DNA from 3 places in the Paenibacillus sp. BC26 genome. Region 2 is predicted to be linked to each of the others. Evidence: predicted binding sites of a transcription regulator. Region 2 holds the regulator's gene; each other region holds the start of a gene.

Region 1 (5,098 bases), 450 kb from region 2:
TGGGACCGCGCCGCCGCGTAGATTTTACGTGCGCCTCTTAGTTTCGCTAGTCGAAGTGCCATCAAGCCGATCGGTCCAAGCCCCAGCACTAACACATCATCGCCCATTTGGATGTCAACGGTCTCCGTAAGGTCGACCGCCACGCCAAGCGGCTCCACCAGAGAGGCAACAGCGAAGGACAACCCTTCGAACGGAACGACGACTTCCTTTGGAGCGACGATATATTCGGCGAATCCCATTGCGAAATTCCTGCCCCAAAAACTCGGCCCTTTATTACACAAATCGTAACGCCCGTCCCGGCACCATTCGCACGTCCGGCAAAACGTGCTCGTCTCCAACGTAACTGAAGCGCCTTCCACGACATGGTTGACGCGCGCACCTTTTCGAACAACAATACCGGCTATTTCATGCCCAATCGCTTCCCAATTTTCCGCGGACGATTTCACGCTGGTCATGTCCGTCCCACATATGCCGCAAGCTTTGACACGAATCAGCACCTCGTCCTCACTGATCTCCCCAAGCTCGCCTTCGCGAAGTTCAAATTGAAACGGGGCCTTGGCATACCACGCTTTTGTTTTCAATCTATTACCCTCCCAGAATCATCCGTATTCTTGTCTTAAATACAAGTCCATTATATACCTTTGCTTTGAAATGAATAGTCTCATATTGCGACATGCTTCCCCGCATAATTATCGTTTTAACATTGCTTCGTATTCCTTCATGTTCACAACAAAAAAAATAGCTGCCAATGGCAGCTATGTAGTTCTTAGACGGTACGGCTATTTCTCCAGCTCATATCGGGCTGCGATAATACCCGATTTGAAAGTTCGGCTGGACAACAGCTTGAGCTTGGTTTTCTCACCGCCGCCGTGGAATACGGATTTCCCGCCGCCCAAGATGACCGGGCAAATCGTCAGCAGAAATTCGTCGATCAAGCCGAGCTCAAGCAACGTCTTCGCCGCTCCCGGACTGCCGAAGATAACGAGATTTTTACCGGGCTGCTCCTTGAGCGCCTTGATTTCCTCTGCGATATTGTCCTTGATCAGCATCGTATTATTCCAATCGGCACTGTCGATCGAGCCGGAAATGACGATCTTCTTAACATCCTGCACCCATTTGGCATGCTCCAAATCATGCTTCGACGCATTCGGATCATCAAGCACCGTTGGCCAGTAGCTCTCCATTAACCGATAAGTGGAGCGTCCGTATACGGGAGAGCCGACTTCGGCTACGACCTCCTTGGCGTACTTCTGTAATTCCTCGTTGTACGGAATCCAATCTAGTCCTCCTTTAGCATCCGACGCATACCCGTCCAGCGACACATGCATGAACAATACGAGTTTTCTCATGTTTGCTTTTCCTCCGATTTCGAAATGATTGGTTTTGGTCTTTAGGTTTCGATAGTAGCTTTAATAACGTCTTCAATATTAAACCATTCTCCATCGACCAGGAACAGCCGCGTATAGGGATTGATTTTATCAATGACGCCAATAACAACACAATCTTCAAACTCATGATACAGGCGCAGATGTACGGTGCAATGCAAGCCTAATGACTCCACCAGCACATCAACAATTCTATCTCGATCTGATTGGTCTAAGTTTGGTTTGGGTCGTCGATATCGATTTCGGAAGTTGAGGCTGACTTGGTGTGCTTGCTGTTCAATTAAATCCAAATGAGCATTGTCCATATTCATCACCCTTTATAAAGTGGTGATTTCATTATAACAGAACAAATGTTCTTGTATCTAGATTTATTTCATCAATCGTATGACAATTACTTTGATAAGACGCAAACGATCTTTTCTCATTTCAACAGGTCGCATCCTTTCGTTACCTTCTTGTAACTGTTTCTTTACCGTTCTGTCATTCCTTTCTGGGCTAGTCTGGGTATTATGAGGTTGTAACAGCTAACCGTCCCTTGTCTCCAATACTAATAAGAGGTGAAATTCTTTATGTTGAACAAATCGAAACAATCGTATAAATTAGCCGCCAAACTGGCCTTAACCGGATTGCTCGCGGTAAGCTCCATGACGGCACTCTCTCATTCGAATGTCCACGCGGCAGCAGCCAGCGCTAGTGCTGGCAAGAATGCGCAGAATGACTATATTAAGAGCATTTACAAGCTAGCGAGCGAAGGAAAAATCCCTGGCTTAAACGCAATCGCGGGCAAAACGCCGATCTCCGCCGTTCATTACAAATGGGGTGAACCGGATGTAGGCGGCGACCTGAAAGGCAACCATTATGAAGGGTACAATCTGGGCATGGGAAAAGGCGAATACAGCTTCGGCGTCAATAAATCAGGCGTCATCTACGATTTGCGCAATTTCGGAACGTCCATCGATCGAACGGGAGGCGTCAAATCGCTGACCTTCGCGTCCGTCATCAAGTCGCTTGGTACGCCTAAGGAAGTCCGCTTCACCGGCAAGGACAAAATCTATGTTTACCATCCATCCAAAGCATACGAACTGAAATTCGTCGGCCCAAGCAAAGTCGCCAAAGGCAAAATCGCGCATATTGACCACATTAACGTCTATGCGGGCAAAGCAAATACGTAACGCGCAGCAGCGCGACTCAAACCGTCCCGGCACAGCACTCGCTGAGCTTGGACGGTTTCATTTTATTATCCATATGGTTTGACATCCAATTTATCATAATGCTACTGTATACGAGAGGTGATTGGGATGGCAGAAACAGCCAAAAGTATGTTTGTTAATTTACCGGTAAAAGACCTGAAGAAATCGATTGCGTTTTTCACCGCGGTAGGCTTTGCATTCAACCCCAACTTTACTGACGACAATGCAACTTGTATGGTCATCGGAGAAAACATTTACTCCATGTTGTTGGTTGAAGAGTATTTCAAGACCTTCACCCAAAAAGAGGTTACCGATGCAGCCAAAACGACCGAAGTCTTAATTGCATTAATGGTCGAGAGCCGCGATCAAGTGGACAAGTTAGTTGACAACGCGATTGCAGCTGGTGGCCATATTGCCAAAGAAACACAAGATCTCGGCTTCATGTATCAGAGAAGCTTCCTAGACCTAGACGGTCATCATTGGGAAATCGGCTTTATGGATGAAAGTGCGATCCCGCAAGGGTAAGTCATTTCGAGCTAACTTGTACCACATACGTAGAGATGGTGCCGTTGCGGCATCATCTCTTTTTCTTGCGATTGAAGGCTGATCGTAAGGGTATTCATTAAAAAGGGAAGTCACGATACTTCGTCTGGATCGATACCCACTTGTAGACCGTTAACTCTTCGATGATCCACGGAGAACCAAATCTGCCAATGCCAGACCCTTTAGTTCCGCCAAACGGAATATTCCCCTGACAGTTGACGGGTTGATCATTAACATGAGTCATGCCCGAATCAATTTGAAGCGCCAATCGTTCTCCTGACTGTAGATCGCCAGTAAAAATGGAACTGCTTAATCCTGATTCTGACTCATTAGCTAATTCAATTGCATGTTCGTCGGAGTCTGCTTTAATAATCAAGGCAATCGGACCAAATAACTCGGTTTGTGCTAATTTGCTTGAATTGTCAACATTAACAATTACATATGGAGTTAAGATATTTCCAATCCTCTCGCCTTCAAGAGCAAATATGACCCCCGCTTCTTTCGCTTCATTTACAGCTTGCAGAGCTCTTTCCAGTTGACGCTCGTTTATCATGGGTCCGATTACCGTCTGCGGATCTCGAGGATCACCATACTTAAGGTTCTTCGCTTTCTCCGCAAATTTGGAAACGAAATCCTGATACAGAGTTTGGTGTACAATTATTCGGTTCGCAATCATACAAATCTGACCTTGATGTAAAAACTTCCCAAATATAGCTGCATCTACTGCTCTGTCTACGTCGGCATCGGATAATACCACAAGTGGGTCGTTGCCTCCTAATTCCAAAGCAACTCGCTTTAGATTTTTACCCGCAAGTTCTCCCACATGCCTGCCGACCGCCGTAGATCCTGTGAAACTTACAAATCCGGGAATTGGATTGATTATCATTTCATCGCCGATTTCTGATATATCGGTCAGAATCACATTAAACACGCCAGCCGGAAGTCCGGCTTCCTCAAAGGCCTTCGCAAGGATGGAACCACCTGTTAACCCAACCTGTATATCGGGTTTGTGAACGACGGAATTGCCCAGCGCAAGTGCCGGACCTATCGTTCTTGTGGAGAGGTTCATAGGGAAGTTAAAAGGTGATATAGAGGAAATTACGCCAATCGGCATACGATAAATTCGATTCACTTTACCATCGACGGTAGTGCCTACTTCCTTAACTTTCTCCATTTCATCCGCCATGTTTATAGCGTCTTCCAAATCGGCAATAGCCGTCGAGTGTTCTCCGTAGGCTTTAAGGTGAGTACCGCCCGTTTCTCTAATAATGACACTAACAATCTCGTCGCGATTTTCCTTTAAGTAATCGACCGCTTTTTGAATGATGACTTTTCGTTGGACCGCCGATGTTTTTGCCCAAGATTTCTGAGCTTCCTTAGCCAGTTTAAAAGCTTCTTGCAACTGACTTATTGTGGCCAGACGGACTTGAGTAATGACTGAATTGTCATAGGGATTCCGAATATCATAAGTTCGATCACTCAAGCCTTCCGTCCATTGCCCGTAAATAAAACTCTTGTTCAAATATTCATATTTGGACATAATCATACTCCCTTTAGCCATATTCGAGATAACGATTACGGTTTTAATTAACTATTGCAACCATTTGATAGATTTGTCCCCTATGATGTGACTCATGTTCGATGAGATGGTAGATAGCCCACTCAGGCGTTACATCGTAATGCGTCCGAACAAACTTTTTCTTCTCATCTATTCCTCCACTTCTTCATCTGCCCAGTCATGGATCTTATGCATCAACAATTTGCGGTTAAATCCGTCCACCCGCTGCCATTCCGAATCGCTTCGATGATTCTTTGGTCGCGAAATCCTTCTCGGAAGGTGGGATAAGACTGATGAGGCTCATTCTTGACGTCAGCAACAAATGACCGGAAGAAAGCATCCCATTTCTGTTGTTCGCCGTTTCCTGCAGCCGGGAATCCTTCTAATAGCCGATCCGGTACGCTTTTGGCTTCAACTCCATT
Region 2 (5,098 bases):
CTTCCGAATTATTTTTCAGTGAACGAAATACCATGCTGTGCGGAGAACGTCCGCAAGCGCTCAGCCATTTGATCCGTTGGGAAACGGTTCATCACGCGCGAGAACACCCAGTTGCCGCCTTTATGCTGCTCAACAACGATGTAGCCTTTCTGCGAGGAGATGGACTTAATATTGTTTACATAGATCGAACGATCGCCTGTGAACCGACGGGAGCGAATAAAGTCGCTGCCTACCGAAAGATACGGACGGCGCAGCGTGAATAACAGAGCCAGAATTACATAACAAGCTACCGTTAGCCAGAACATGTTGCCCGTCTGCTTATATGTATCCGCAGAAACAGTAACGATGACATAGAACAGGATGAACAGCAGCAGGAAGGCCGGCATTAAATAGCTTCTTCCTTTAAAGGTGTCGAGCTTCACTCCGCCTGATTTGGCAGACATAAGCGGCGCCTGGCCATGTTTCTTACGTTGTTTGTTAATTTGAGATTGGTTCTTCTGTACTTTACGTTCCCACGATCTTGACAAAGGTGTTCCTCCTTCATAATCTTCAACGCGCTGTGATTCTTCTTGCTAGTAGTTAAAACGGTCGAGCGAATTTCGCTATGAAACGATTCGGATATTCACTGGGCAACGCACTAACTTCATCCAGCTTGTTCCATACCGAATCCGGCATCGTCCAACCGATCGCACCCATATTGTCTTCAAACTGCTCCAATGTGCTTGCTCCGAAGATCGGAGACGTAATGCCTTTGCGTTGGAGCAACCAAGACAACGCCACTTGAGCAGGCGTGCGCTCCAGTTCTTTCGCTGCGCTCAGCACCGCTTCAAGCACTGCAAAGTTACTATCATTGGCACGAACTGCCCAAGAGCTCTCGCCTTGCTTGGACGTTAATCTTCCGCTTACAGGCTCCTCTTGTGTATACCTGCCTGTCAGAAAACCTCCGCCTAATGGTGCCCAAGGAATAATGCTTACATTCTCTTCCAAACATAAAGATAGCATTTCGCGGTCCATCTCACGGCTAACCAGACTGTATTGCGGTTGAATCGAGATAAATCGGACATAACGATTCCAATCGCTGGTAGACAATGACTTCATGAGCTGCCAGGCGAAGAAATTGGAACAGCCAATATAACGAACTTTACCCGAGGTAACCAAGTCATCGAGTGCGCGAAGCGTCTCTTCGATCGGTGTAGCGTGATCCCATACATGCACTTGGTAGAGGTCGATATAGTCGGTATCCAGTCTCTTCAAGCTTGCTTCGACGGCATCCATAATATGCTTTCTGGAAACGCCTACGCCGTTAGGATGGTTGGCGGTTGCGAATCTCACTTTCGTTGCGAGAACGACTTCCGAACGTCGATCTTTTATCGCTTTGCCTACGATCTCTTCAGAACGGCCGGATACATACACGTTCGCTGTATCGAGGAAATTGCCGCCTTTCTCGAAGAAACGATTCATCATCTCTATGGAATCCGTCTCGCTTGTCGTGTTACCGAATGTCATTGTACCTAAACAAAGCTCCGATACGGCCAAACCGCTTCGGCCTAATAAACGATATTGCATGCTACATGTCCTCCTTCAAATGAGACGGCTGCTAATGCTTGATCGTATCTTCCCCGTTCTCCTCATCTTCCACATATTTGATGGTATCGAGTTGATTACGGAAGTTTTTCTTGAAATTCTCAAGATATAGACGGCGAAGCTCGTCGCGTTCGACCAGTTCCTCCGGTGACAACCCTACGGTTTTGTTCTTTCTGGATAGTTCATTAATACGGGCGATGATCTTTTCCATTTCCATTGTGCTCCCTCCCTGTTTCGGCCAACATGTCATTCTTTACTTTGACATTTTTAATTGCCCATTGTCAAGGCGAAATGGCCCTCTCCGAAGCTTGAATCCTGTTGTTTGTTCGTGCTCGATTTAGGTCTGATTCACCTTATTAATACGTTATGCCGCCAGAAATGAAAAAAGCCTGAGCAATGGAGACTCAGACTTCTGAATGTAGATCCTCATGAATCGTTAAGGTTAGGAAGTATTGCCTTCTATAGAAGCTGTAACCTTGAACCTAGTTATTCAGCGGGAATAATTAAGGATTGTCCGGCTTGCAATGAGCTGGATGTCAAGTTGTTCCGTTGTTTCAAGTTGAAAACAACGTGGCGGATATCTTCGCCTTCTTTACGAATACTGCTTGCGATATTCCATAGCGTGTCACCGGAGCCAACAACGACGATCTGCTCCGAGGCAGTTGGTGCTGCCGGATATTCGCTGTTCGCTTGGCTTGTCATTAGTGACAGTCCTGTGAAGAGCAGTACGAAAAACAGTGTTGCAACGGCTAGTCTCATTAATAAGCGCTCTGTTCTTCTAGCTTGCCAAGTGCGCTTCACGGCGCGAGTCTTGCGAGTTTCACCTTTATAATTAGAAGAGTAAGTGGACATCGTTGTCATCATTCTCCAGCACCCCAAACGTTTGTTCTATTTGATAAACCTAGAATAACACGAACATTTGTTTGTGGTCAAGCATTTTTGGAACGTTTGTTCGTAAAAATATGCGAACTTGTGTTTCTCGAACTTATGTTTGTACGAACTCGGGTTCTGTGTTATAATTTGACACAAATGAAACTTTGGAGTGATTCCGGTGTCGAAACTTTCAAACCGCCAGCAGGCGATACTAGAATTCATTAAGACGGAAGTCCGCGAGAAAGGTTATCCGCCTTCCGTTCGCGAGATCGGTGAAGCGGTTGGACTCGCTTCCAGCTCAACTGTCCACGGCCATCTTGATCGCCTGGAGAAGAAAGGACTTATTCGCCGCGACCCGACTAAACCTCGTGCTATTGAGATTTTGGACGGCGAAGACAACGAGATTCCATTCCCGCTCTCCATTGCTAAGGTTCCGGTAGTAGGTAAAGTAACTGCCGGTGTGCCGATTACCGCAACAGAGAATATTGAGGATTACTTCCCCCTTCCGGCTGACAAGGTTGGCGACCACAACGTCTTTATCCTTAACGTTGTTGGAGAAAGTATGATCGAAGCAGGCATTCATAACGGCGATTACGTCATTGTCCGCCAACAGCAAACCGCTTCCAACGGCGATATCGTCGTAGCGATGACAGAAGAAGACGAAGCTACGGTGAAGACCTTCTATAAGGAGAAGGATCATATCCGTCTTCAACCGGAGAACTCCACGATGGAACCGATCCGTCTGCGTAACGTCTCCATTCTCGGCAAAGTCATCGGACTTTTCCGCGACATCCATTAATTAATGCATCTAAGGGGCATGTTCGATCGCTGCAGCAGCGATTGAACATGCCCCTTTTCTGTCATCCAGCACGCAGATGTACCTCCGTGATGTCAGCTAACCTACGATTTCTCGGAATAACAAATGACGATAGGTGAATTTACTGCTGCTGTACTTGAAGCTCAAAGCTATGCCCGAGAAATCAATCGTTATCGATTTAAGTGCACATGCCGTTACTTTTTGTCGAATTAACGCTGCCAGACGTGTTCGATTGTTGTTGTTCACGGCTGCGGCAACTGCTGCAGCATAGGATGAAGAAGCTCTAAGCGCTTTGTAGAAAGGTAGTACAGCTCTTGCGATAGCTCTATGAATCGGGGTCGAGAATGTGAACTGGGTTGTTCCTGGCGGAATCGTCGTTCCGATGGAATATTGTAGGATCGGTTCGGGAAATTCGAAATCGAAGAAGTAGCCAATGGCGTTCGTAGAGAACCCATTTAACTTCGCATATGGCGCTACCGACTTAAACAGAGCGGATAACGTATCCAGATCCGCGCCACGAATAGCTTTAGACCATTTCAATGCATAGGAATAATTCAGTACGATCTTCCTGAAGAATGGCACCATCGTTGCTGCTACATGGGATAGTATCGCCCCGGTAAGTCTAAACTGCTTCTCCGCACTTGCCGCTTGCTTCTTCACATAGGCTGCCTCCTTCATGAATGGCTATTGTGGCATACTATGCGGAAATAAAAGTACAAGTGCGGATGCCCCCATCCAAGGATAAACAAAAAACCCTTGATGCCAAACGGCATCAAAGGTTTCGTCGGTTCTAGTAGAGCGTCAAGTACTGATCGCGTTCCCACTCGTGGATTTGCGTACGGTACATATCCCACTCGATTTCTTTAAGCTCATAGAAGTGAGCAAGCGCGTGATCGCCAAGCGCTTCACAAACAACTTCGCTGCGAAGCAGCTCTGTCAATGCTTCTTTCAGGTCATCCGGCAAGGTAGGAATGCCCTCTTCGATACGCTCTTCATCCGTCATCACGTAGATGTTACGGTCAGTCGGAGCCGGCAGCGGAGTTTTGTTGCGGATACCGTCAAGGCCAGCTTTAAGCATAACAGCAAGAGCCAGGTATGGATTAGCCGCTGGGTCTGGGCTGCGGACTTCTATCCGTGTGCTTAGACCGCGCGAGGCAGGAATACGAATCATCGGGCTGCGGTTACTCGCGGACCATGCTACATAGCAAGGTGCCTCATAGCCCGGAACCAGACGCTTGTACGAGTTTACGGTAGGGTTCGTAATCGCCGAGAAAGCACGTGCATGGTTCAGTACACCGGCCATGTAATAACGAGCTATTTGGCTAAGACCAAGCTTGTCGCTCTCATCGTAGAACGCGTTTACGTTGCCGCGGAACAACGACTGGTGACAGTGCATACCGGAACCATTTACACCGAATAGCGGTTTAGGCATGAACGAAGCATGCAGTCCGTGCTGGCGTGCAATGGTTTTTACTACGAGCTTGAACGTTTGAATTTGATCGGCTGCTTTAATCGCATCCGCATATTTGAAGTCGATTTCGTGCTGACCCGGAGCTACCTCATGGTGAGAAGCTTCGATTTCGAAGCCCATTTCTTCCAATGTCAATACGATTTCACGGCGGCAGTTCTCACCAAGGTCCATCGGAGCAAGGTCGAAGTATCCGCCTTGATCGTTAAGTTCTGTAGTTGGATTGCCTTTCTCATCTGTTTTGAATAGGAAAAATTCCGGTTCTGGTCCAACGTTCATCGCAGTAAAGCCAAGCTCTTCCGCCTCTTTCAGAACGCGCTTCAGAATGCCGCGCGGGTCGCCGGCAAATGGTGTAC
Region 3 (5,098 bases), 1.3 Mb from region 2:
GAAGCTGCCGCGTCTGGTGACAACGCCGCGCTACACGGCTTATGTGAAAATCGCCGAAGGCTGCGACAACGCTTGTACATTCTGTTCAATTCCGATCATGCGCGGTAAGTTCCGCAGCCGCTCGATGGAGTCCATCGTGGCTGAAGTGGAGATGCTGGCTAAGCAAGGCGTCAAGGAAGTCAGCTTAATTGCACAGGATTCCACGAATTACGGTACGGATCTGTACGATAAGTTTATGCTTCCGGAGCTGCTGAATCGCGTAAGCGAAGTGGACGGCATTGCATGGGTGCGTCTGCATTATGCATACCCGGGCTTCTTCACGGACGAGCTGATCGAAACCATCGCTGCAAATCCGAAAGTATGCAACTATATTGATATGCCGCTCCAGCATAGCGAGGATTCCATTCTGAAGAGAATGCGCCGCCCTGGACGCCAAACGGATACGCGCGCTTTAGTGCAGCGGATTCGTGCCCGCATTCCGGATGTAGCGCTTCGGACTTCCATCATTGTTGGGTTCCCGGGCGAAACTAACGAGGATTTCGAAAGACTATGCGATTTCGTACGCGAGATGAAATTTGATCGTTTAGGTGTGTTCACGTACTCTGCGGAAGAGGATACACCGGCGGTTCGTTTGCCGGATGCGGTTCCTGACGATGTGAAAGAGTGGCGCTCCAATACACTTATGGAAATTCAGCGCGAAGTATCCAAAGAGCTCAGCGGCAAACATGTCGGCAAAGAGATCGACGTGCTGGTAGAACGCTATGACGGCCGCAGTGATGTATACGTTGGCCGCTCGGAATACGATGCACCTGAGATTGACGGTGAAGTGTTTATCTCGAAATGTAAGGCCGCAATCGGCGAAATTCAAAGGGTGCGTATTACGCACGCTTATGAGTTTGATATGTCCGGGGAGGGGCTCGCGTGAATTTAGCCAACCGCATTACGCTTGTCCGCATCTTTTTGGTGCCTATAATTATGGTGCTGCTGCTGATCAATGTTGATCTCAAGCCGCTCACCTATGATGATTTTTCCATTACTTGGAATCAAATTTTGGCCGCGCTGGTCTTTATCGTTGCAGCGAGCACAGATGGACTTGACGGCTATATTGCACGCAAGAACAAAATCGTCACTAATTTGGGCAAGCTGTTGGATCCGCTGGCAGACAAGCTGTTAGTTGCGGCGGTGCTTATTTCGCTTGTCGAAATGGCTAAGCTTGATGCTTGGATCGCGATCGTCATCATTAGTCGTGAGTTTGCAGTCACCGGCCTTCGCCAGATTGCACTGCTTGAAGGCTCTGTTCTGGCTGCCAGCACGTGGGGCAAATGGAAGACAGCCATTCAAATTACGATGATTATCGCGTTATTGCTTAACAATTTCCCGTTTGCGTTTCTGGATTTTCCATTCGACTTGATTTCTAGTTATGCAGCGGCACTCATCACGGTTTACTCCGGCATCGATTATTTTGTCAAAAATAAAAATCTCATTCCGGTAGCTTAAACCGGCTTCAAACATGCAGCATCACTCCTTCCGTTCGTCAGGAAGGGGTGATGCTTTGCTTTTCCTTAACCGTTTCTAATCCACCTTATACATAGATTGGAGCTGTTGTCATGCGCGCTGAAATTATTGCCGTAGGTACGGAATTGCTGCTGGGTCAGACTGTGAATACGAATGCTACTTATTTGTCTCAAGGGCTTGCGGAGCTGGGGGTCGATGTTTATTTTCAGACCGTCGTCGGTGATAATGCGGGACGGATTCGACTGGCGATCGAGCTTGCGCGCACAAGGGCCGATCTCATTCTCTTTACCGGCGGACTTGGGCCAACGATGGATGATCTGACTAAGGATGCGCTGGCGGACTATTTAAACCGTTCGATAGAAATCCATCAGCCGTCCATGGACAAAATAGAGGCTTTGTTCAGCTCGCGCGGCATTCATATGGTGGAGAGCAACCGCCGCCAGGCGCATCTGATTGAAGGCAGCGATCCACTGATGAATGATGCAGGCTTAGCCGTAGGCAATGCACTCACGGTGGACGGCACGAGCTATGTGCTGCTCCCGGGGCCGCCGCGCGAAATGAAACCGATGTTCGACGGGCCGGCTAAAGCGTGGATTAGATCTGTCATGGGCGAGGAACGCAAGCTTTTCTCGCGATTGCTCATGTTTGCCGGAATCGGTGAATCAAGCTTGGAGCAGGCCATTATTGATTTAATTGAGGGTCAATCCGATCCGTCGATTGCTCCATATGCCAAAGAAGGCGAAGTTGCTATTCGAATTTCGACGAAAGCATTGAACGAGCAGGAAGCCGAAACGCGCCTCAAAACGGCGGAGGATCAAATTCTTGCACGCGTTGGCACGCATCTGTACGCTCGTGAGGACATTCCGCTCGAGGAAGCTGTCATTAGGCAGCTGCGGGCTACCGGACGCTCGCTAGCCAGCGCAGAGAGTCTTACAGGCGGTTTGTTCGCGCAGCTCGTGACGCAGGTACCGGGAAGCAGCGGCGAGTTTGTCGGCGGCGTCGTGACGTACACCAATTTAATGAAACATAAATTGCTGAGCATCCCGATGTCCCAGCTCGAGGGGACCGATGCACCCGGCGCAATCAGCGAATCGACTGCGGCGCTCATGGCGGAGCGGGTGCGTGAGCTCGCAGGCAGCGATTTCGGCGTCTCGTTGACCGGCGTAGCCGGACCTGCCGAGTCCGAAGGGAAACCGGTCGGACTTGTGTTTTTCGGTCTTTCCGAGCGCGGGAAGCCGACGCAGGTGTTCACGGCGCATCTTAGCGGCAGCAGAGGCATTATTCGACTGCGTGCGGCGAAGTCGCTTCTGTATCGGCTGTGGCAGGCGCTCTAAACTAGAATAAAATGTTAAATTCAGCTTGTCAGACGATGGATTTTCGACTATAATCGACATTAGTTAGCGGAAGAACCGTGGCGAAGATTACTTTGCTGCGGTTCTTTTTTTGTTTCTCCATTTGGCCAAATGAGAAATAAGAATATATGTTCGCAAAAACTCTTGTCAAAGCGAACAAAACAAGTTATCATGAAAGTATAAATCATAAGGGATGTGGATTCGTTGGCAGATCGTAAAGCCGCATTAGAAATGGCATTGCGTCAAATAGAGAAGCAATTTGGTAAAGGCTCCATCATGAAGCTCGGTGAATCGACACATATGCAAGTTGAAACGGTATCCAGCGGTGCGCTTGCACTAGATATTGCACTTGGAATTGGCGGCTTCCCGCGCGGCCGGATTATTGAAGTATACGGACCGGAATCTTCCGGTAAAACAACAGTTGCGCTTCATGCGATCGCGGAAGTACAACGTGCAGGCGGACAAGCTGCATTTATCGATGCGGAGCATGCTCTTGATCCTTCGTATGCAAGCAAGCTTGGCGTTAACATTGATGAATTGCTTCTGTCCCAGCCGGATACGGGTGAACAAGGTCTAGAGATCGCGGAAGCGCTTGTTCGCAGCGGCGCGGTAGACATCGTCGTAGTTGACTCCGTTGCGGCACTCGTTCCGAAAGCGGAAATCGAAGGCGACATGGGAGATTCCCACGTTGGTTTGCAAGCGCGTTTGATGTCGCAAGCACTTCGTAAGCTTTCCGGTGCCATTAGCAAGTCGAAGACCATCACGATCTTTATTAACCAGCTTCGTGAGAAGGTCGGCGTTATGTTCGGTAACCCTGAGACAACGCCGGGCGGCCGCGCGCTGAAGTTCTACTCCACAATCCGTCTTGATGTTCGTCGTATCGAGTCCATAAAGCAAGGGAATGACGTTGTCGGTAACCGGACACGTATTAAGGTTGTTAAGAACAAAGTAGCTCCTCCTTTCAAACAAGCCGAAGTCGACATTATGTATGGCGAAGGCATCTCTAAAGAGGGGAGCATCGTGGATATCGGCGTCGAGCAGGATATCGTTCAGAAGAGCGGTGCTTGGTTCTCATATAACGGCGAGCGTCTTGGACAAGGCCGTGAGAATGCGAAGCAGTTCCTTAAAGATCATAAAGACATTGCGGCTGTGATCGAGAAGCAAATTCGTGACGCCAGCAACATGGCTGCAGCAGCTGCAGGCGCAGCGGCCTTCAGCGAGGACGAAGAGGACGAGGACGAATTGGATTTGGATTTGGAATAAACCGATTGAGATCGGTTACCCGGAGAAGCACCTGTACAGGTGCTTCTCTATTTATTAAGTAAGTGGTTCCACGTAGGGGAGGGACAGAGGTGCTAGTAATTACCGGCGTTGAACAGGACCGGAAGTCCAAGCAGCGCTACCATTTATTTGTCAATGATTCGCAAGAACCGTACACCAGCGTACATGAAGACCTACTCATTAAGTTTCGTCTGCTGAAGGGCAGAGAAATTCATGCGGATGAGCTGAAACAGATTGTTGAAGAGGACACCAAGCACAGGGCATACATTCTTTCTCTATCCTATTTAGGAGCAAGACAGCGGACAGAGAAGGAGATTTTGCGTTATTTGGCACGAAAGGAAATCGATCCCGAATCCGCGGAGAAAGCGATTGAGCGTCTGACGCAGGAAGGATTGGTAAACGATAAACAATATGCCAGCATGTATGCTTCCGAACGAATGCGGACGCAGATGAAGGGGCGCCGCTTATTGCAGCAGGAGCTTGTGCAGCGTGGAATCTCCAGAGATATGGCCAAGCAAGCCTCTCAGAAGCTGAATGAGCAATCGGAGACGGATATCGCCATTCGGGCCGCTCATAAGAAATGGCCTTATATTAAAGGGGAACCTCGCGAGAGAAAACAGAAATTAGCCGTGTTTCTACTTCGCCGCGGGTTTCCGATGAACGCGGTAAGAGAAGCGGTAAAGGCTGCCGTTCTTGGAATGGAAGATGATGAGGATGGGCATATGCTTGACAATTGATTTTCACAAAAGATAAAATAAGTTTGTATTCTTTATTCTAGAATCGATTTTCCTTCCAAAAATTGATTCGAAACGATTATTTTCGTCAAATTTAGTTATGTATGATCGGGTTAAAAACCGGCTAGAAAACCAAATAATGTCCCAAGCGTTTGCTTAGGTGAGCAACGAGGAGGTGAGAAAGATGCCAGCAGTGGTATGGATCCTGATCATTCT

The links. The regulator LexA, encoded in region 2, represses DNA repair genes until DNA is damaged. The targets are predictions, from matches to a motif close to CGAACATATGTTCG.
Region 1: the regulator LexA is predicted to act here: its motif matches at 1,729-1,742, upstream of BM412_RS31805 (YolD-like family protein).
Region 3: the regulator LexA is predicted to act here: its motif matches at 2,989-3,002, upstream of recA (recombinase RecA).

Annotation. Positions count from the first base shown of each region.
Region 1 is NZ_FPAD01000001.1:2,160,653-2,165,750, reverse strand. It holds gene BM412_RS09380 (zinc-dependent alcohol dehydrogenase) at 1-581, opposite strand, end outside; gene BM412_RS09375 (dihydrofolate reductase family protein) at 780-1,349, opposite strand; gene BM412_RS31805 (YolD-like family protein) at 1,391-1,699, opposite strand; gene BM412_RS09370 (YjgB family protein) at 1,955-2,557, shown strand; gene BM412_RS09365 (VOC family protein) at 2,684-3,100, shown strand; gene BM412_RS09360 (aldehyde dehydrogenase family protein) at 3,198-4,658, opposite strand; gene BM412_RS31800 (DinB family protein) at 4,702-4,830, opposite strand; gene BM412_RS09355 (Gfo/Idh/MocA family protein) at 4,871-5,098, opposite strand, start outside.
Region 2 is NZ_FPAD01000001.1:1,705,932-1,711,029, reverse strand. It holds gene BM412_RS07250 (hypothetical protein) at 9-527, opposite strand; gene BM412_RS07245 (aldo/keto reductase) at 580-1,566, opposite strand; gene BM412_RS07240 (DUF896 domain-containing protein) at 1,598-1,801, opposite strand; gene BM412_RS07235 (LysM peptidoglycan-binding domain-containing protein) at 2,071-2,448, opposite strand; gene lexA (transcriptional repressor LexA) at 2,636-3,256, shown strand; gene BM412_RS07225 (hypothetical protein) at 3,353-3,934, opposite strand; gene glnA (type I glutamate--ammonia ligase) at 4,065-5,098, opposite strand, start outside.
Region 3 is NZ_FPAD01000001.1:2,978,791-2,983,888, reverse strand. It holds gene rimO (30S ribosomal protein S12 methylthiotransferase RimO) at 1-925, shown strand, start outside; gene pgsA (CDP-diacylglycerol--glycerol-3-phosphate 3-phosphatidyltransferase) at 922-1,497, shown strand; gene BM412_RS13275 (competence/damage-inducible protein A) at 1,608-2,849, shown strand; gene recA (recombinase RecA) at 3,072-4,130, shown strand; gene BM412_RS13265 (RecX family transcriptional regulator) at 4,220-4,885, shown strand; gene rny (ribonuclease Y) at 5,067-5,098, shown strand, end outside.